DNA from 3 places in the Pseudarthrobacter sp. J1763 genome. Region 2 is predicted to be linked to each of the others. Evidence: riboswitches for the same ligand, from Rfam matches in the RefSeq annotation. Region 2 holds a riboswitch; each other region holds the start of a gene.
The links. Region 2 has a riboswitch for thiamine pyrophosphate ahead of thiC (phosphomethylpyrimidine synthase ThiC). Riboswitches for the same ligand answer to the same signal wherever they lie in the genome.

Region 1 (6,643 bases), on a different contig from region 2:
GTGGGAACAATAACGAGTGCTTGAGGCGCACCCGGTGCTGGCAAACGGTCATAGCCGGGGTCATCCTGGCCAACCACACGCTGAAGAGCGGGGATACCAAAGCCGAGCGTTTTACCCGTTCCGGTTTTGGCCTGACCAATGATGTCGTGGCCAGCAAGGGCTACGGGCAAGGTCATGGACTGGATGGGGAAAGGATGAGTAATTCCGGCATCAGCCAGCGACTCAACGATGTCTGCGCGGACGTCGTAGTCGGCGAAAGACTTCTCTTCAATTTCTTTAGCTACCGCGGTGGTAACGATGGTCTCTTCAGGCTCAAGGACTTCCGTACCGGAGGCATCGCTGAGGATTTCATGGGTGTGCAATTCACTCACAGGGAGTTTCCTTATTCATTTGGGCCGCGCGTTGTGCTCGACGTAGAGGTAGAACGTTGTTCCGGACCTTCGGAGCACACGGTAAACGCGCAGACAATTCCAGTGGAGCCGATCGCGGTTTTTCTAGGCGCCGGCACTGGGACCGGCGGTTCATTATCAGTCCGCGTAGGGGCGGGATTGTTGATTTCAGGGACCGCATCAGCTGCGGCCAGCGAAGTTTGGTGGTTCAATCAACGACCGGGCATCCATAACTACTTTTTCAGTCTAGCCGTAGAGCAGCCGAATCACGGGATCGCGCCACAAGGTGGGCTACCTTGTGGCGCTGGCAACGCTGAGTGCTTAGCCCACGCGTTGGAGCACAATCTCGCGTTTGACGATGTCTACCGAGACCAGTTTGACCCTCACTACGGTGCCAGCTTCCATTTCGCCTTCGCAGCGAGCAGCGACAGCAGGTTCGGCAATTTGAACTATTCCGTAGGGAACGTGATCCGGCTTGCCGTTGCCGTCTCGGGACCCCGAAATGACCACTGCTTCAAATTCCCGGCCCACCAGAGGACTCAAAATCGCAGCCTCAATGGTGTCTATGGAGACACGTTCAAGTTTGGACGCCAACTGGTCTGAAGCCGTCATAATCTCAGGCAATTGCGCCAAAGACTCCCTTGCCCAGGCAGGGACTTCTTGGCCGTTACTCAAAGCCTCACAAATAACAAGACTCCAACGGTCAACGAGGCGGCGCAACGGTGCAGTGGTGTGCGCGTACGGAGCCCCAATGGCTGCCTGAACCGTTTCTTGCGGAACGTCCCCGTCAAAGGGGGTGTAGCCGGCTCCGCGGAACAAAACGCCGGCCGAATGCAAAATGGCCAAGTGCTTGGGGTTGCTTGGATCAAGGGTGCGCAGATATTCACCATAGGAGATCGAGGAGTCCCATTTTTGACCCAATGCAGCAGTCTGCAAGGTAAATGCTTTCAGAGATTTTTCATCGGGAGCAGGCATGGTCCGCAGAATGCCCACCTTCCCCTTGAGCATAATGTCAGCGGCCGCCATTCCGGTGAGCAATGAAATTTGTGCGTTCCAATCCTCAACGGGTAGTTGCGGGGCTGCCACAATCCGGTAGGTTATGCCGGAACCACCGGGGACTTGTTCGATCTCCTGCTCGGGGATGTTCAGGCTCGCACCGCCGCGCTTGCGTTCTAGTTCAATGCGTTTGAGGCCGATCTCTTTGAGCAGCTGAAGACTCTCTGAGGCGGTGCCGTTGTCGATCTGCTCTTGAACACCTTGATAGTTAAGTTTGGCTCGGCTGCGGACTTGAGCACGGCGGACGACGGCGGAGGTCAGCTCGGCATTGGCGTCGAGTTCGAATTCCCACACATAGGCAGCTCGAAGCTGATCTGGCAGCAGGCTGCCAGCGTCTTCGGAAATAATCTCTGGGTGCAGAGGGATGCGGCCGTCCGGAGCGTAAAAAGTCTGACCACGACGGCGAGTCTCAGCATCCAGTTCGCCGCCTGGGTTCACAAAAGACGGCACGTCAGCAATCGCGTAGAGAACTTTGTAGCCGTCGCCGGCCCGTTCCAAATACATGGCTTGGTCAAGGTCAGTTGAGCTGGGTGGATCTATCGTCACAAATTCAAAGGCCGTGAGGTCAAGGCTTGGAAGCTGATGCTTAGCCACAGCAGCTTCTGCGTCTTGGACGGCCACTGGAGGATATTCCAAGGGCAGTTTGAGCTCAGTTTTTAGGGCACTCAGTGCACCTGCCAATTGGCTCTGCGGGTCAAGGGCGCGTGGGGCTATCCGTTGATGAAACACGAAATTCAGGCTAGCGGGAAAAGCCACCTTAGTGGCGGAAATAGCGTCAAATTCTTCGTCACGATTGCCGCAGCTCCGTCCGCTCCACCGATTCTTGGCCCGTCTGAGCAAGAAATCTAGCTGTTGGCCACGTCGTCTTGGCTGGGTAACGCTTCAAGCAACTTGAGGGCCGCTTCAGCAGGATCGCTAGCCTCGGTAATGGCGCGAACCACCACCACACGCTGGGCCCCAGCTTCCACCACTTGGCCGATGTTGCTCAGGTCAATCCCGCCGATTGCGAACCAAGGGATCTGAATGGGGCCATCGATTTTGGCTGCTGCTTGAGCCGCATATTCCACCAATTCCAGCCCGACGGCGGCCCGGCCGGGTTTGGTGGGAGTCGCCCACAGTGGGCCTACACAGAAGTAGTCCAAACCTTTACGGCCCGGGGCTGCAGCAATGGCGGCGTCCACTTGGGCTGGGGAGTGAGTGGACATACCTATCACCGTTTTTTTGCCCAGCACTTTTCGAGCAAAGTCGAAGGGGAGATCATCCTGCCCAATGTGGAACACCGGAGCTTGTGCAAGGCTCGCCACGTCGGCGCGATCGTTGACGGCCCACAACCGTCCGTGCCGTGTAGCGGCTGCCTCAAGAACTTTGAGTGCTTCCAGCTCCGTGGCCACATCAATGTTCTTGTCCCGCAGCTGGATGATGTCAACGCCACCGGAAAATGCGGCGTCAACAAAGTCGGCAAAATCTCCGCGTTCGGTGCGCGCATCGGTGCACAGGTAGAGACGGGCAGCATGGTGGACGTGTTGGCTCATAAGAACCAGCGTAGTTCCTTTAGACTGGGCGAGTACTGCGGGAGCTTGAACACGGTGTTGTTCACGGCTGAGAGGGCTTTAGTGCCGACCGTTATACCTGATCCGGATAGTGCCGGCGTAGGGAAGGAATGAAGATGGCCGTAGAGGCTGACGTTGCCGTCATTGGCGCGGGCATTGTGGGGATGGCTATCGCATACCAAGCCCTCACGTCTGGCCGTTCGGTGGTGCTGATTGATCCAGCACCCGGAACCGGCGCCACCCACGCTGCAGCAGGGATGCTGGCACCAGTGAGTGAGCTCCATTATCAAGAGCAGCAACTCCTTGAACTCACTCTCGAATCGGCCCGATTGTGGCCAGAGTTTGCACGTCCGTTTGCTCCGAACGCCGGTTACCAGAACACAGAAACACTGCTATTGGGTGTGGACGCGGCCGATCGTCGGGCCCTAGCGGACCTGTACGCGGAACAACTTCGTCAAGGACTCAACGTACAACCACTAACGGTGTCACGGGCCCGCAGTGCGGAGCCGCTATTGGCCCCAGGGCTGTCGGCCGCTTACACCATTCCCCAAGACCACCAAGTGGATCCACGGCGAATTCACGCAGCACTTTTAGAGACCTTTATTAACGACGGCGGCATTCACCTGAGCGAGCGCGCGCTCGGCTTGGTGTGGAGTGATGCCAGGGTCGCGGGAGTGGACCTTGGAGATGGCCGCACGGTCAGGTCACAAGAAGTGGTAGTTGCTAATGGAACTTACGCAGAAGAGTTGCAAGGGCTTCCACCCGGTCTTCGGCTGCCCCTGCGGAAAGTGTACGGGGATATTCTTCGCCTCCGGGTGCCTTCAAAATTGCGTCCGCTGCTGACCGCCACTGTGCGCGGAAGCGTCCATGGTGTTCCCGTTTACATTGTGCCTCGAGAGGACGGGACGGTAGTTATTGGTGCCACCTCCCGTGAGGACAATAGCTCCGGTGTTTCTGCCGGAGGCGTTTACCAACTGCTCCGCGACGCCCAATCGTTGGTTCCGGCCGTGGCTGAGCTCGAACTTTTCGAGTCCACTTCAAGGCCACGTCCAGGTACTCCAGACAACGCCCCGCTCCTGGGGCGAGTTGCCGCATCCACACTGCACTGTGACAACTCAAGCTCTGACAACTCAAGCTCTGACAACTCAAGCTCCGGCCACTCAAGCTCTGGCCACTCAAGTTCGGATCCAAGGAGCCAGCTCAATCCCAAAAGCCAGGACATTCCGGGGTTGATTGTGGCCACCGGGTTCTTCCGCCACGGCGTTCTCCTTGCGCCTGTTGCAGCCCAGATTTGCCGCCAACTTATGGACAGAATAGCGGACGTACGGTGGGCGCCTTTTAGACCGGACAGATTTTCCCTACCCACAACTCACAGCAAGGACCGGGAGCATTCGTGACCACGCTCAATATTTCACTCAACGGGGAGCCACACAGCCTTAGCGCTGGAGCCACCGTTGCAGACCTTGTCCAAGCCGTCACGGGCAGAACGATCAATGAACAAGGACAAGCCGTTGACGGCCGCAGGCTGGGTATTGCTGTTGCCCGCAACGCAGCGGTGGTGCCACGAAGCCAATGGCGCGGAACAACGCTTTGTTCGGAAGACGACGTCGAACTCGTTACAGCAGTACAGGGAGGCTGAAATGTCCAAGGACCAACTTCACATCGACGGCGTGGCACTGAATTCGCGGCTTATTATGGGCACTGGAGGTGCGCCAAGCCTGGACGGTTTGGGGGCGGCGCTGGTGGCTTCCGGGACTGAACTCACCACCGTGGCCATGCGCCGCTATTCACCTGCCACGGCAGGCTCGCTCTTCGAACTGCTGCAAAGCCACGGGATCCGCGTTCTGCCCAACACGGCTGGTTGCTACACCGCTCGCGACGCTGTTTTGACAGCTGAACTGGCACGAGAAGCCCTAGAGACCAACTGGGTGAAGCTTGAGGTTATAGCCGACGAGCAAACCCTGCTCCCGGATGCCGTGGAGCTAGTTCAAGCGACCGAACAACTCGTGGCAAGTGGGTTCCAAGTGTTCGCTTACACCAACGACGATCCGGTTCTGGCGTTGCGTCTGGAAAACTTAGGCGCTGCCGCCGTCATGCCACTCGGTGCTCCGATTGGGACAGGCTTGGGCATCCTCAACCCGCACAACATCGAACTGATCGTTGCCCGCGCCAACGTCCCGGTAGTGCTCGACGCCGGAATCGGCACGGCCTCGGACGCGGCCCTTGCCATGGAGCTAGGCTGCGACGCAGTGCTGTTGGCAACTGCAGTGACCCGGGCTCAAGACCCCGTGATGATGGGCGAGGCCTTTCGCCACGCGGTGGTAGCAGGGCGTCTTGCCCGGCTCGCAGGGCGAATCCCTAAGCGTGAGCACGCCCTAGCGTCCTCACCCATGCAGGGCCGGGCTGAATTTTTGTAGAGAGCGGCCTAAAGCTAGGCGCGGAGAATAGCTGTGAGGCGCTCGCGGTCACTGGCTTCGCGCTGTTTACGCAAGGGAACAACCACAGCGACGGCAGCTGCTGTACCAAGAACAATCGGCAGCACCCAAGGGATCCACGTCAGGCCAGGTTGATAGCCAAAGCCCAACGCGATCACCACCATCCAGCACACGCATGCCACAGCTACGCCCAACCCAGCAGGCAAAGCTGCACCGTAAGAGGTGTGGTGCTTGTCTGTGCCCCACACGATGGCTCCGGCGGCAATGACTGCAAGAACGGCAATAATCAGTGAAAGCACGCGAGCGTCCCTTTCCTTGGCCTCAAACAGCTACAAAAGGGGTCTAGACGGTGCCAAATCCCACACGACGGACTTCTTCAGCACCAATCTCTACGTAACCCAAAACCTTGCCAGGAACGATGATTTGGCGGCCCTTCTCATCCGTCAGACGCAAATCCGTTCCGTTAGCGATTGCCTCGGAGACAATCTTGGCTACGGCATCGGCGTCCTGTGAAGACTCGAGCGAAATTTCACGTCCAACGTTTTGGATACCAATCTTTACTTCCACAACAAGGCCTCCCAGCCATCAGAATTCAACAGGTTATTCATTTGTAGCTCAGGACTCCTTGGGGAAGCGACTGATTCCGCGCCAAGCTAAACGGTAGACCAGATCACTTGCAACATCGAGGTCCAAATCGCCGTCGGTTTCTAGCCAATAGCGGGCACTTACCTGCGCTAACCCGGCTAGGCCGCGGCCCAAGAGTTCTGCTTCCAGCGGTGCCAACTTGGTGTCTTCAGCGATCACGGCGGCCACCGCCTCAGCAAAGGTTCGGTTGAACGTTTCCAATCGAGCATTAACGTCAGCGTCATTGGTTAGTCCGGACTCGAACACTAGACGATGGGCTTGATCGTCACTAGCAATAAAGCGGAAATAGGCGCGCATCACGGCCTGAACACGTTCTTTGTTGTCCTGAGTGGAGTTTAGTGCGCCCAAGAGCAGTCCGGTCAGTTCTTCAAGATTGCTATCCAAAAGGGCCAAATAAAGCTCGCGTTTGGATGGGAAGTGCTGGTAGAGCACAGGCTTGGAGACACGGGCAGTTTCAGCGATTTCGTCCATCGCGGCACCGTGGTAACCATTGGCCACAAACACTTCAAGAGCCGCATGGAGCAACTGCGCACGGCGCTCGTCGCGCGGTAGACGTGCGGACCGAGCA
Region 2 (6,643 bases):
GCGGCCGCCACGGGACTCGCGGCCGGCTACGGCGCACTGGCCCTCCTGACCGCCGGCGTCGGAGTATTCATCCGTCATCCCCGCACCGCAGGCATGTCCCCGGCAGTCGCGGACACGGGCCGGGACCGGACGGAGCCGGGATGAATCAAACCGCAATTCCGCCGCACGGCGGACGAAAAGGCGACTGGGAATGATCAGCGTACAGACGCTGAGGTACGGGGCAGCGTTGCTGGCAGTTGTTGTTTTTACTGCCCTGAACGCCTATCTGCTCAATACCCTGGATGTTGTCGGGATCCCGTTGATCTTTGCGGCCGCCTTGCTCGTGCAGCTGCTGTTGATCATCCTGTTCGTCTTCAGCCTGATCATGGTCCTGCGCACGCCGCTGAAAATCGCGTGGTCGATACTGGTCTCCGCCTGGGAAGGCGTCCGGGCCAACACCTACGTCGTACGGCTCCGCCGACGCCACCCGCGCCTCGTCGGCTGGGCCGGCCGCCGGCTCTCGATGAAACGGCCAACCGGACTCGTCCTGACCATCGGCGCCGCGGCCGCGGCCGCGGCCCTCTGGCTTTTCATCAGCGTCACACGAGCGGTCGTCCTGAAGACCTCGTTCGCCGGCATCGACCAGCGGATCCTCAATCTCGTGCCGGACATCCGCACCGACGGGCAGAACACGTTCTTCATTTTCGTTACCTTTGCCGCGAGTTCGACGTCGGTTATCGTTTTCCTCATCATCCTGAGCCTGGCGTCCTGGCGGCGGCGGCAATGGTGGGTACCGGTCCTGCTGGCGGCCGCCTTTGGCCTGGAACGCGCCGCCTCCGCGGTGATCAAGCAGATCGTCGCACGGCCCCGGCCGGACCGCTCCCTGGGCTTGCTGAGCGAAAACAGCTTCAGTTTTCCCAGCGGACACACCCTGACGGCGACCGTCATGGGCGGACTCACCGCCTACCTGCTGTGCCGCGCCATCAAGTCCTCCATAGCCAGGCTACTGATCGTCCTGGCAGCGCTAACCGCCGTCTTGCTGGTCGGAATCAGCCGAATATATTTGGGCGTCCACTACCCCAGCGACATCCTGGGCAGTCTCGGCCTGGGTTTGTTTCTTCTCGCCGGCATCATCACACCGTTGGAGATCAACGACCGGTTCCACCTGGTCCAACCGGTGAAACTCAGCGCCGCGGTCAAACAGCCGCTGCTAATCGCCGTTGCCGCTCCCTTGCTGTTCGCCGGGATATTCGGCGCCGAGCTCACGCCCCTGACCGTCCTTGAACGTCAGGAGACAGCCCAGGCGTTGCCTGCGTTGGACGCGGCCGCCATCCGGCAGTTGCCCATCTACAGCGAAACGTTGACCGGGGCCAGAATGGAACCGATCAACTTCATCTACCTCGGCAGCCAGCAGCAGATCGAGGAACTGTTCAAGAGGGCCGGATGGTACAAAGCCGACCCCTCGACCCTGGGCAACACCCTGCGTTCCATCCTCGTCGCAGTACGCAACGAGCAGTACCTCACCGCTCCGGTCACGCCGTCCTATCTGGATGCCAGGCCGGAGACAGTGGCATTCGAAAAACCCACCGACGCCAACACCCTGGTACAGCGGCACCACACAAGGATCTGGAGAACCAATTTCACCATCGGCGGCCAACCCGTGTGGGTCGCCACAGCCAGCTTCGACCGCGGCATCGGGATAGGAACGAAATCCGGATTGCCAACCCACCACATCGACCCGAATATCGACGTGGAGAGGGCATACATCCTGCAATCACTGAAAGTGGCACAGCCCCACCTGGTGCACGTCGTGGACGCCCAGCAGGGACACAACGCAACCGGCGACGGATTCTTCACCGACGGCCAGGCTGCAGTACTCAATCCCGAAAACCTGAACCCGTAGTTACGTGCACCCAAAACCCGCCGGACGGAGCCGATGAGGCAACTGTCCCCGCTGTCCGGTCCATTCGCTGTCTGAAACAGACCGCGGCAATAACAGCCACTTTGAGACGATTCCGCATCCGGAGCTCCGCGCCTAAGGATTTGATCGCTAAGTAGCGGAGTTCTGTGATCGCTGTTTGGGCATAAATGTCCGTAAGCCGATCCTCGAACGGAACGTTAAAACCGCCAAACCGAGCTGTGAAAAAGCCGCCATTCCGAACCGACAGTCACAGTTCCGGCGCCTCACGGCAAGCGCCGCCTTTCTCGATTCAAGGCGTTCTTGAAATCATTCGTTTCTGAGAACGTCGAACGATCGAGGCAGGCTTGAGATTGGGGGGTGAGGTGAGGTAGAGGAGCATCACGATTAAGCGGACGCGGATTGAGCGCGGCCGGGTCCGGTCGGCGGTCAGCCAGACGTACGCGTCGGCCAGTCGTTGCTGGATGGGGCCGGTCCCGGCGGTGAGGGCTTCAACGGCCCTTTCGAACAGGCCTCTTAGTCGGCGGTGTTCAGGTCCGGCCAGGACCGGCCACGAAGGACCGGCCCTGGCCGGACCCGCTCCTAGCTCCTGGGCAGAACCGGTTCGGGCAGGTAGACCTTCCCGCCGGATTCGAGGAATTCGGTGGACTTGGCCTCCATTCCTGCGATGGCTTCCTGTTCGGACATGCCTCCGAACTGGTCGCGGATGTCCTGGGAGAGCCGCATGGAACAGAACTTGGGACCGCACATGGAGCAGAAGTGCGCGGTCTTGGCCGGTTCGGCGGGCAGGGTCTCGTCGTGGAAGGATTCGGCCGTTTCCGGGTCCAGGGAAAGGGCGAACTGATCGCGCCAGCGGAACTCGAACCGTGCCTTGGACAGGGCGTCGTCGCGTTCGTGGGCGCCCGGGTGGCCTTTGGCGAGGTCCGCGGCGTGGGCGGCGATCTTGTAGGTGATCACGCCGGTTTTGACGTCATCTTTGTTCGGCAACCCGAGGTGTTCTTTGGGCGTGACGTAGCAGAGCATCGCGGTGCCGTAGCGGGCGATCTCCGTGGCGCCGATGGCCGAGGTGATGTGGTCGTAGCCGGGGGCAATGTCGGTCACCAGTGGGCCGAGGGTATAGAACGGGGCGCCGTCGCAGAGTTCCTGCTGGCGTTCGACGTTTTCCCGGACCAGGTGGAAGGGGATGTGGCCCGGGCCTTCGACCATGACCTGCACGTCGTACTTCCAGGCGCGCTTGGTCAGCTCCGCCAGGGTGTCTAGTTCGGCAAACTGTGCGGCGTCGTTGGCATCCGCGGTCGCCCCCGGCCGCAGGCCGTCGCCCAGGGAAAAGGCGACGTCGTACTTGGCGAAGATTTCGCACAGTTCATCGAAGTGGGTGTAGAGGAAGTTCTCCTGGTGATGGGCCAGGCACCAACCGGCCATGATGGACCCTCCGCGGGAGACGATCCCGGTCACCCGGTTTGCGGTCAGCGGCACGTAGCGCAGCAGCACGCCGGCGTGGACGGTCATGTAGTCCACGCCCTGCTCGCACTGCTCGATCACGGTGTCCCGGTAGATCTCCCAGGTCAGGTCATTGGCCTCGCCGTTGACCTTCTCCAGCGCCTGATAGATCGGGACCGTGCCGATCGGGACGGGGGAGTTGCGGATGATCCATTCACGGGTGGTGTGGATGTCATCGCCGGTGGAGAGGTCCATCACCGTGTCTGCGCCCCACTGGGCGGCCCACTGCAGTTTGTCCACTTCCTCGGCAATGGAGCTGGTCACGGCCGAGTTGCCGATGTTGGCGTTGATCTTCACCAGGAACGCCTTGCCGATGATCATCGGCTCGGATTCAGGGTGGTTAATGTTGTTCGGAATGATGGCCCGGCCCGCCGCCACCTCACTGCGGACCAGTTCAACGTCGCAGTTCTCCCGCACTGCCACGAACCGCATCTCCTGCGTGATCACGCCCTGGCGGGCGTAGTGCATCTGGGTGACCGTCTTGCCGTTGAGGGCGCGGCGGGGCACCGGCTGCGCGCCCTTCCATTCCGCGGACGCGGCACCCCGGCGCACGGCGGACTTGCCGTCATCGAGCAGGTTCCGTTCCCGTCCGCCGTAGGGCTCGGTGTCGCCCCGGGATTCTATCCATTCGGACCGGAACGGCTCCAGGCCGATTACCGGATCGCTGCCGGGCCCGGCCGTCCGGTACACCGTGAACGGTGGATTCTTCACCCCGTTCGGAGAGTCCTCCAAGGCGATCTCCGTGACAGGGACGCTAATGCCGTGTTCCGGGTCGCGGGCGTACGCGAGCGAATGTGAATTCATGGCGTTCATCAGTGGTTTCCTACTTCCTTCGCCGGCATGACCCGGACAGGTTCAACGGTCGCAGGCTGCATCAGCCCGATCTCAGCCCCTGCATTAGGGCACCCGTGTGGATGAAAAAACCCTAGCACCCCGGCGTGCCCGTTCCGGTTGGATGATGACTGGTGTTCCCCGGAGGGCCTCCATCCTCGGAAGCAGGCCCTCCCAGCGATGGGGATATGACATATCTCCGGCAGCTGAGGCCTCCTGTTCGCAGCTGCCGGGGCTGACGCGCTCCTCGGTCAACCGCCAGCCCGGCCAACGCACAGCACCCGGGAATGGTGCAGACGCCTTCTGCTATTCCGTGCAGTCGACTTCTGAAACTGACATCAACCCTCGTCATAGGAATTAGCTAAAACCGCCAAACCGAGCTGCGAAAAAACCGCCAATCCGAACTAGCAGTCACACAGGAGGAGCGTCGGGATCTGGTCGGGTTTAGAGGTAGCTGCAGATGCGTTCGGGGTCGCAGGCTGCAGGGTCCCCGGCGGCCGCGGCGTCATGAAATTCGGCAACGGTTGCACGCAGTGCCGTGAGTTCTGCGATCCGGGCGTCGAGGTCGCGGAGCTGTTTGGCCAGCAGATCCCGGACGTGTACGCAGGGGGCCTGGCCGATGTCCCGGACGGAGAGGATGTCACCGATCTGGGCAAGGGTCAGTCCGGCCGTGCGGCCGCGGCGGATGAATTCCAGCCGGCTGACTGTTTCCTGGGCGTAGTCGCGGTATCCGTTCGGTGCCCTGTCGGCGGCCGGCAATAGGCCGCGGTCCTCGTAGAACCGCAGGGTCTTGGCCGTCATGCCCGCGGCTGCGGCAGTTTCGCCGATAAGCATCATGCACCTCTCGTCCCCGGGGGGTTCCTCCTTGACCTTCCAGTTTAGTGGAAGGTCAACAGGGGGTAGGAACCCGCGGGTGGCGCCCCGGGCCGGGAGAGCGGAGTCAGCCTCTTGACCTTCCCCCTCGGTGGAAGGTGCAGACTGGGGCAGAACCATATACGAGGCACTGTTACGGGTATTTCGGGACGTCGCTGCTGTACGACTTTGGAGGATTCCATGTCTGAACCAACACCTGATTTTGATCTGGCCGTCATCGGATCGGGCGGCGGAGCATTCGCGGCCGCGATCCGGGCGACCAACCTGGGCAAACGCGTCCTGATGATCGAGCGCTCCACCGTCGGCGGCACGTGCGTGAACACCGGCTGCGTGCCGTCCAAGGCACTCCTGGCCGCGGCAGAGGCCAGGCAAGTTGCCCTGGACGGAGCAGGCCGGTTCCCCGGCATCAGCACCTCAGCCGGGCCGGTGGACATGGCCGGGCTGATCGGTGGGAAGCGTTCCCTGGTGGAGACGATGCGTTCGGATAAGTACGTGGACCTGATCGCGGACTATGGCTGGGAGCTGCGCCAGGGCAATGCCGTGTTCACCGGCACCCAGGACGATCCCGTCCTGGAAATCACCGGACAGGACGGGATGCGGGAGTCCGTAAGGGCCGCGCACTATCTGGTGGCCACTGGGTCGGCTCCGTGGGCGCCCCCGATCGAGGGTTTGGCAGACACGGACTACCTGACCGCCACCACCGCGATGGAACTCGAGGAGGTCCCCGACTCCCTGCTCGTGCTCGGCGGCGGGTACGTGGCCCTGGAACAGGCCCAGCTCTTCGCCCGGCTCGGGTCCAAGGTCACCATGCTGGTCCGCTCCCGCCTGGCCTCGGCCGAGGAACCCGAAGCCTCCCGCGCCCTGATGGGCGTCTTCGCCGACGAGGGCATCCGCGTCGTCCGCCGGGCGGCCGTGTCCTCCGTACGTACGGATCCGGCCACCCGCGGGATCGTTGCGACCGCGGCCGCCTCCGGCGGCCAGGAGGAATTCCGGGCCGCCAGGCTGCTCGTCGCCACGGGAAGGCGCCCGGTCACGGACGGCCTGAACCTGTCCGCGGTCGGCGTGAAAACCGGGGACGGCGGCGAGATCTTGGTCAACAGCCGGCTGGCCAGCACCAATCCCAGGATATTGGCCGCCGGAGACGTGACCGGACACCGCGAATTCGTCTACGTCGCAGCATCCCACGGCTCCCTGGTGGTGGAGAACGCCTTCAACAACGCCGGCCGCGAGGTCGACTACCGGCACCTGCCCCGGGTCACCTTCACCAGCCCGGCCCTGGCCGCGGTCGGGATGACCGACAAGGAAGCCAACGAGGCCGGCATCCGGTGCGAATGCCGGGTCCTGCCCCTGGAGTACGTGCCCCGGGCCCTGGTGAACAGGGACACCCGCGGCTTCATCAAGATCGTCGCGGACGCGGACACCGGGCGGATTGTGGGAATCACCGCCGTCGCGAAGGACGCCGGTGACCTCGCCGCCGCCGGGGTCTACATCCTGGAAGCCGGGATGACCGTGGAGCAGGTGGCGAACCTGTGGAGCCCGTAC
Region 3 (6,643 bases), on a different contig from region 2:
GGGAAAGTGATTGTGGCGAGTTGCCAGGTGCTGTATATCGCCGTCGCGCGTGGACCTCAGGTGCGTAATGCGGTGGTGGCCGTCCCGCTGCGCAGTCACGACGATCTGATTGTCACAGCCACCGGGCACGTGGCGGCGCTGATTCCGGGATCGCTGGTGGTAGATGTGGACCGCAGCACCTCCACGCTGTACCTGCACGGGCTCAATATTCGGGACAGCGAGGACGCTGAACAGCTACGCCAGCAGGTGCGGCAGATCGAGGCGGATCTGATTGCCATTATGGGTAGCCGAACGGACCTTACGGCCCTGCACAACAGTCATGAACAGGGACGACGCCGATGATGACCATAGTTTTGATTGTCACCTCGGTGATCCTCGCCTTAGCCGCGGTGGGGGCCATTATCCGTATTGCGCGCGGACCGTCCTTGCTGGACAGGGTGCTTGCCACCGACGTGTTGCTCGCGATCGTTGGTGCTGTCTTGTGCATCGACATGGCAGCGAACCGGAACCTCAACAATCTGGTGTTGGTGGTGTCCATTTCCCTGATTGGTTTTATTGGTTCGGTGACAGTGGCGCGCTTTGTGGCTGAGCGGAGGAGCGAGAGCAATGATTCTTGACGCTTCTCTTGGGGACGCCATTATTGACGGGCTCACCGCAGTATTTTTGGTGGTGGGGGCGTTGATGTCCTTGGCCGCGGCCATTGGCTTGTTGCGCTTCCCGGATCTGATGAGCCGGATGCACGCTGCCACAAAGCCGCAGGTTCTTGGTTTGTTTTTGTTGCTCGCCGCAGTGGGTTTGCAGATGCGTTCCTGGGTGGTGTGGCCGGTGCTCATTGTTGCGTGGATCTTCCAGCTACTCACCGTGCCCGTGTCAGCACACATGGTGGGCCGGGCTGGGTACCGGACCAAACACCGTCACCCCGAGTTGTTGAGCCTGGATGATCTGGACGAGGTAGTAGCCCGTGCCGCCGAACAGGGCACTGAGGGAACTGATGAAGCAGACGCCGGAGCGCGAGTAGATCGCGAACGGACTTACCCGTAAGTCGCTACATTTTTGGACATCCGCATCCGGGATCCCGGATGCGGATGTCCAAAAATGTAGCGGTTCTCACGACTCACGTGATCAGGGTCTATGACGCGGCGTGCGATGGCCCTAGACGATGTCCTGAGTCTTGTTGAATCGAGCAATGGCTCGCTGGGTTCCACGGCCTGTGAGCACCTGAATAACGGTACTCACCGAACCGGAAATCAGGGCGAAAACCAATGCCTGACGCAGGCTAGATTCGGCCTCATCGCCGGGCTTAGGCGGCTTGTTGCCAGTGGCCTTGAGCCACGCAGCGTTGACGAGCTTGCTGCCAACAATTCCTGCACCGATGCTTACGCCCGTGCCCAACAGTTTCAGCAAAATGTTCATTGATCACTCCTCGTGATGGGAATTTTTCCTGCGAACAACTCTGGATCCAGCCTAGCGTCTGTGAGCGGGCGCGTCTTTCTCTGCTGCCACAGATTCTTCAACAGCAGATTCTTCAGCTGGCGACGAGGTGAGGGCCACGATCTTGGCACCTTCCACATCAACGTCCGGCAAAATGCGCTCGAGCCACTTCGGCAGCCACCAAGCTGCCTTGCCCAACAAGTGCATGGCTGCCGGGATGATGGTCATGCGAACAATAAAGGCATCCACCAGCACACCGAACGCCATGGCAAAGCCCATGGGCCGGACCATTGTCAGATGGCTGAAGATGAACCCGGCAAACACACTGGTCATAATGATCGCAGCAGCGGTGACCACCTTCGCTGCATGGCTGAACCCGCTTCGCACAGCCCGCTGAGCCGTGGCGCCATGCATGTAGGCCTCGCGCATACCCGAGGCAATAAACACTTGGTAGTCCATGGCCAAACCGAACAGCACACCAATGAGAATGATCGGCAAGAAGCTCAGCACTGCGCCGGGGTGGTGAACGTCAAAGATGTTTCCCAGCCAGCCCCACTGGTACACGGCCACCACTCCACCAAATGCCGCGGCAAGGGAGAGTAGGAAGCCAGCCGTTGCTAGCAGCGGAACAATGATGGAGCGGAACACCAGCATCAGCAAGATCAGTGAAAGGCCCACCACAATCACTAAATACAGTGGTAGGGCGTCGCCGAGCTTGTTGGAAACATCCACGTTGGCGGCGGTTTGACCGGTCAAACCGATGGTGACGTCCTCAGAAGACTTCAACTCCGTGCCTTTAGCCCGCAGATCGGAAACCACCTTGACCGTCGAGGCGCTGGCCGGCCCTTCCTTGGGGATGATCTGGAAAACCGCAGTAGTGCGGTCCTCGCTCAGAGCAACCGGAACTGCAGCCTGAACATTCTCCACAGTGCGCAGAACATCCGAGATGTTGTATTCCTTGGTTTGGGCATCGGTCTCGCTCAGCCCGGAAGGCAGCTTGGCCACCAACACGATGGGGCCGTTCATGCCTTCACCGAAGTTCTGGCCAACAGTGCTGTACGCCTTGTAGGCGCTCGAATCGGCAGGTTCCGTCCCGCCGTCGGGTAGTGCCAAACGTAGCTGGGTGGCGGGGATTGCCACCAGGCCCAAGGCAATCACACTGACCACCAAGGAGAGCCACGGGTGTTTGGTGACAAAACCGCCCCAACCGTGGGAACCGTCGTCGTCCTTGGCGTGGTGTGCGGTGTGCGCGAGGTGCTTTTCGCGCCTCTTCCATGCACGCTTGGAAATCAACTTGGTGCCAATGACGCCTAGGAGTGCCGGGGTGAGCGTGATGGCAACGGCCACGGAAATCGCCACAGTTGCTGCTGCAGCAATACCCATCACGGCAAGGAATGGCAGGCCCGGAACAACCAGTGCGGCAAGGGCGATCACCACGGTGAGGCCGGCAAAGGTCACCGCGTTACCGGCCGTTCCGGTGGCGCGGGCGATCGATTCGCCCATCTCCATGCCCTCAAGCAGCTGGTTCCGGTGGCGGTTGACGATGAACAAGGAGTAGTCAATGCCCACCGCGAGGCCGATCATTAGGCCGAGCATCGGGGAAACAGAGCTCATCTCAATCACGCCGGTCAGTGCGAACGTTCCGCCCACACCCACACCCACACCGATGATGGCCATCAGGAGCGGCAGCCCCGCAGCAACCAGGGTGCCGAGCATCAGCAGCAGCACCAATGCAGCCACGGCCAGGCCTACGATTTCGGCCGTACCAAAGAGCTCAGAAACGTCTTCAACAATTTCCTTGCTGAAATAGATCTCCACGCCGGAGGACTTGGCCTTATTCACCACGTCCTGAACTTGCTCGCGCTGAGCCGGGGTTAGGGCGTTGATGGAGGTGTTGAACTGGATTTGTGCCACCGCGGCGTTGCCGTTTTCGGAGACAAAGCGCATACCTTCGGAAGACTTTTGCTGACGCTTGCCGAGGTCCAGTTTGCTCTGTGCATCGGTAAGTTCCTGGGCGCTGGCTTTAGCTTGAGCCACGCCGTCGTTGTATTGCTTTTCAGCGGCCTCTAACTGTGCGGCGGCTGCAGCGGCCTGAGCTGCGGGGATTTGGACACCAGCTGCTTGAGCCTGGGCGGCTTGGGCCTTGCCTGCATCTATCTGCGCTTTGGCGGCGTCGAGTTGTTTCTGACCGGCGGCTAGCTGGGCCTTGCCGTCGTCGATCTTCTTCTGGTTGGCTTCCAAGGTGGCGAGGGCGCCATCCAGCTGAGCTTGGGTGGTGAAGGGGTCTACCGAGCTTTCCACCACGTCAACGCTGGAGAGGTCCTTGAGCGCTGCGGAGATGGCAGTTTTTTGCGCATCAGTAATTGCCGCACCATTGCTGCCTTCAAACACCACGGGGGCGCTGCCGCCAGCGGACTTGGGCAGCTCTTGTTTCAACTCATCGAGGACCCGCTGTGTTTCGGTTCCCGGGATCTTGAAGTTGTTGGATGTGGTGCCGTGGAAAGCGACGGCGGAACCACCGACGGCGACCAGGAGGGCCAGCCAAAAGGTGACCACCCACCGGCGGTGCTGGTAGGAGAATTTTCCGAGCCGGTAAAGCAAAAGAGCCATGGGAAGACCGTTCTAGGACGTGGGTTGAGGCGGAAAGTTAGTGGGCAAAACCGTCGCGCAACAGCGAGATGGATTCCACGAGAAGTTGGCGTAGTTCAGCGAGTGATTCGGGGGTGTTGTCTTTGCCGCCGTGGCGTTCCAGCCAGATTTCCATGGCGGCTTTTCCGCACGCGATCACCGCGCCAACCATGGCGCGTACGTAGAGCTGATCAGTGTCCGGGCCTAATCGTTGCAAGGTGGCTTCGGTGAGCCGGGCGGTGGCGTTGTCCCAGGCTTCGAGCTGAAAACGGGACATTTGAGCTTGCCCTATGGTCAACGAACACACCTCGGCCATGGGGCCAAGATGGCCCGGATCTGCCAGTGCGGACACGGCCGCGATGGCTGAGTCCAAGAGCGATTCATCCGCAGGTCGGTCATAAAAACTCGCAATTGCGACGTCGAGGAAACCCTCGGTGGTCGCGGCGAGGGCGGCTTCGGGGCTGGGGAAGTAGTTGAAGAACGTGCGGCGTGAAATGCCGGCTTCTTCGGCGAGCTGGTCTGCGGTGAACTGGCCGAGGCCATGGTTGCGTAGCAGTAACAGCGCAGCCTGAATGATGGCCTGCCGAGTGGCGAGTTTGTTTTGTTCGCGCCGGGAGTGCAGTTCTGGAGCGGTGAGTGTCACTCGCTCAGCTTAGAGCCTTAAGTGCACGCAGTGCAAAATTGCCCGGAGTGTAAGGATTTTAGAAAGTTTCAGGCCTCCACCTGCGTCCGCGCGCCCCTACGGGTGTAAAGTTGACCACGCCCATCAGGGCAGATTTATACGACAGGGGAGCGCCGCCGTCGGACCTTAACGGGTCAGCTGTGTGGGTGCTGAGAGTGCGGATGACCGCAGACCCTCGAACCTGATCCGGTTAGTACCGGCGATAGGGAGTCGAGTTCTCGAAGTGTGCCGGGGCCGCAAGACGCCGGGGCGCTTTCCCCTCCTGTTTCCTCAGGAGGAAGACATGACAACGCAAGTAGCTGCTCAGCAACGTAAAAGCTGGCGCGTAGTAGACATTGTGGTTGCGGCACTGATTGCCGTAGCCGGTGGCGTTATTTTCTGGGCTTGGTCCCAAGGCGCCAACCTTATTTCCCCCGCAACCGTGGCGTACCCGCCGCTGTCCGGACTCTATGCCGGTGGCTGGATGATTCCGGCAGTATTGGGCATGCTGATCATCCGCAAGCCCGGTGCCGCACTCTTTTGTGAGGCTGTGGCATCCATGGGCGAGTTGCTGATGGGTTCCCAGTATGGGGTTACGGTGCTGATCTCCGGCATTCTGCAGGGTTTGGGCGCCGAGTTAGTGTTCGCTGCGCTGAAGTACCGCAACTTTAATCTCACCGCTTCCCTGCTGGCCGGTGCAGGCGCTGGTTTGTTCTGTGGCCTCAATGACTGCTTCCTCCCGTGGGGTTGGAACATTGCCTATTCCGGTGCGGACAAGCTCGTCTACATCGTCTTCACCACCATCTCCGGAGCCATCATCGCCGGTGCGTTGTCATGGATCGCCACGCGCGGCTTGGCCACCACCGGCGTATTGAGCTCCTTTGCCTCGCGCCGTGCTGACAAGGAGCCGGCGTTCTCCTGATGGCCTCATCAGCTGCGGCTTTCCGGCCGGCAAGCGTCCGGGCGCAGGGCTGGGGGTGGCGGCATGCTGGCCGCTCCACCCCGGCCGTCCGCGGGCTAGATTTGGATATTCGGCCCGGCGAACGGGTACTACTTTTGGGCCCGTCCGGTGCCGGAAAGTCCACGGTTTTACATGCCCTCGCCGGCGTTTTGGGAGATAACGACGCCGGGGCCGCGCCTCACGCCGCTACCGCACCTAGGGCGGTAAGCGACACTGAGGAATCCGAGCAACAGGGCACCTTGCTGCTGGACGGCTTGGATCCGCGGGCGGCCCGCGGCCGGGCAGGGTTAGTTCAGCAAGACCCGGAAAGCCAAGTGGTGTTGAGCCGCATTGGTGACGATGTGGCGTTCGGTGCGGAGAACCTGGCCGTGCCCCGCGAGGAAATCTGGCCACGGGTGCGCGAGGCGCTGGCCGACGTCGGACTTTCTCACTTGCCTTTGTGGCACTCCACGGCGGAACTGTCCGGTGGTCAGAAACAGCGCCTCGCGTTGGCGGGCGTATTGGCGATGCGCCCTGGGATCATTTTGTTGGACGAGCCCACCGCAAATCTGGACCCGGCCGGTGTGCTGGAAGTCCGCGATGCCGTGGAACGCTGTGTGGAGAAAACTGGTGCCACACTACTGGTGGTTGAGCACCGGGTCTCCGTATGGAAAGACCTCGTGGACAGGATTGTGGTGCTGGGCCCGGACGGTGTGCTTTCGGACGGACATCCGGGCGCGGTGCTGACCCACAATGAGGACCTGCTCAAAGCGGCCGGGGTGTGGGTGCCGGGCTGGGTGCCCGAAGTTCGGGGACGCAACGCCACGGTTATGGCCGAAGATCTTGGAAACAAGCCGCTACTGAGCGCAATGGACCTCGCTGTGTCCCGCACAAAAGCCACACGCCGCGGATTTAGACGAATCCCAGCCGTCCCGGTTCTCAATGGTGTTAATACTGTCCTGAAGCATGGCGAAGCCCTGAGT

Region 1: another riboswitch for thiamine pyrophosphate. It lies ahead of thiO (glycine oxidase ThiO); the one in region 2 lies ahead of thiC (phosphomethylpyrimidine synthase ThiC).
Region 3: another riboswitch for thiamine pyrophosphate. It lies ahead of ACQQCD_RS08255 (ECF transporter S component); the one in region 2 lies ahead of thiC (phosphomethylpyrimidine synthase ThiC).

Annotation. Positions count from the first base shown of each region.
Region 1 covers NZ_JBNPEN010000001.1:199,706-206,348, forward strand. The annotation lists gene ACQQCD_RS01020 (DEAD/DEAH box helicase) at 1-371, opposite strand, end outside; gene ACQQCD_RS01025 (RNB domain-containing ribonuclease) at 711-2,174, opposite strand; gene thiE (thiamine phosphate synthase) at 2,291-2,977, opposite strand; TPP riboswitch at 3,005-3,118, shown strand; gene thiO (glycine oxidase ThiO) at 3,106-4,392, shown strand; gene thiS (sulfur carrier protein ThiS) at 4,389-4,634, shown strand; gene ACQQCD_RS01045 (thiazole synthase) at 4,636-5,412, shown strand; gene ACQQCD_RS01050 (hypothetical protein) at 5,427-5,729, opposite strand; gene ACQQCD_RS01055 (DUF3107 domain-containing protein) at 5,773-5,997, opposite strand; gene ACQQCD_RS01060 (TetR/AcrR family transcriptional regulator) at 6,046-6,643, opposite strand, start outside.
Region 2 covers NZ_JBNPEN010000021.1:13,061-19,703, forward strand. The annotation lists gene ACQQCD_RS13620 (MFS transporter) at 1-144, shown strand, start outside; gene ACQQCD_RS13625 (LssY C-terminal domain-containing protein) at 191-1,882, shown strand; gene thiC (phosphomethylpyrimidine synthase ThiC) at 2,480-4,210, opposite strand; TPP riboswitch at 4,208-4,317, opposite strand; gene ACQQCD_RS13635 (heavy metal-responsive transcriptional regulator) at 4,673-5,062, opposite strand; gene merA (mercury(II) reductase) at 5,282-6,643, shown strand, end outside.
Region 3 covers NZ_JBNPEN010000006.1:155,498-162,140, reverse strand. The annotation lists gene ACQQCD_RS08285 (Na+/H+ antiporter subunit E) at 1-342, shown strand, start outside; gene ACQQCD_RS08280 (monovalent cation/H+ antiporter complex subunit F) at 339-617, shown strand; gene mnhG (monovalent cation/H(+) antiporter subunit G) at 607-1,041, shown strand; gene ACQQCD_RS08270 (DUF4235 domain-containing protein) at 1,153-1,413, opposite strand; gene ACQQCD_RS08265 (MMPL family transporter) at 1,465-4,041, opposite strand; gene ACQQCD_RS08260 (TetR family transcriptional regulator) at 4,079-4,702, opposite strand; TPP riboswitch at 4,836-4,967, shown strand; gene ACQQCD_RS08255 (ECF transporter S component) at 5,025-5,642, shown strand; gene ACQQCD_RS08250 (ABC transporter ATP-binding protein) at 5,642-6,643, shown strand, end outside.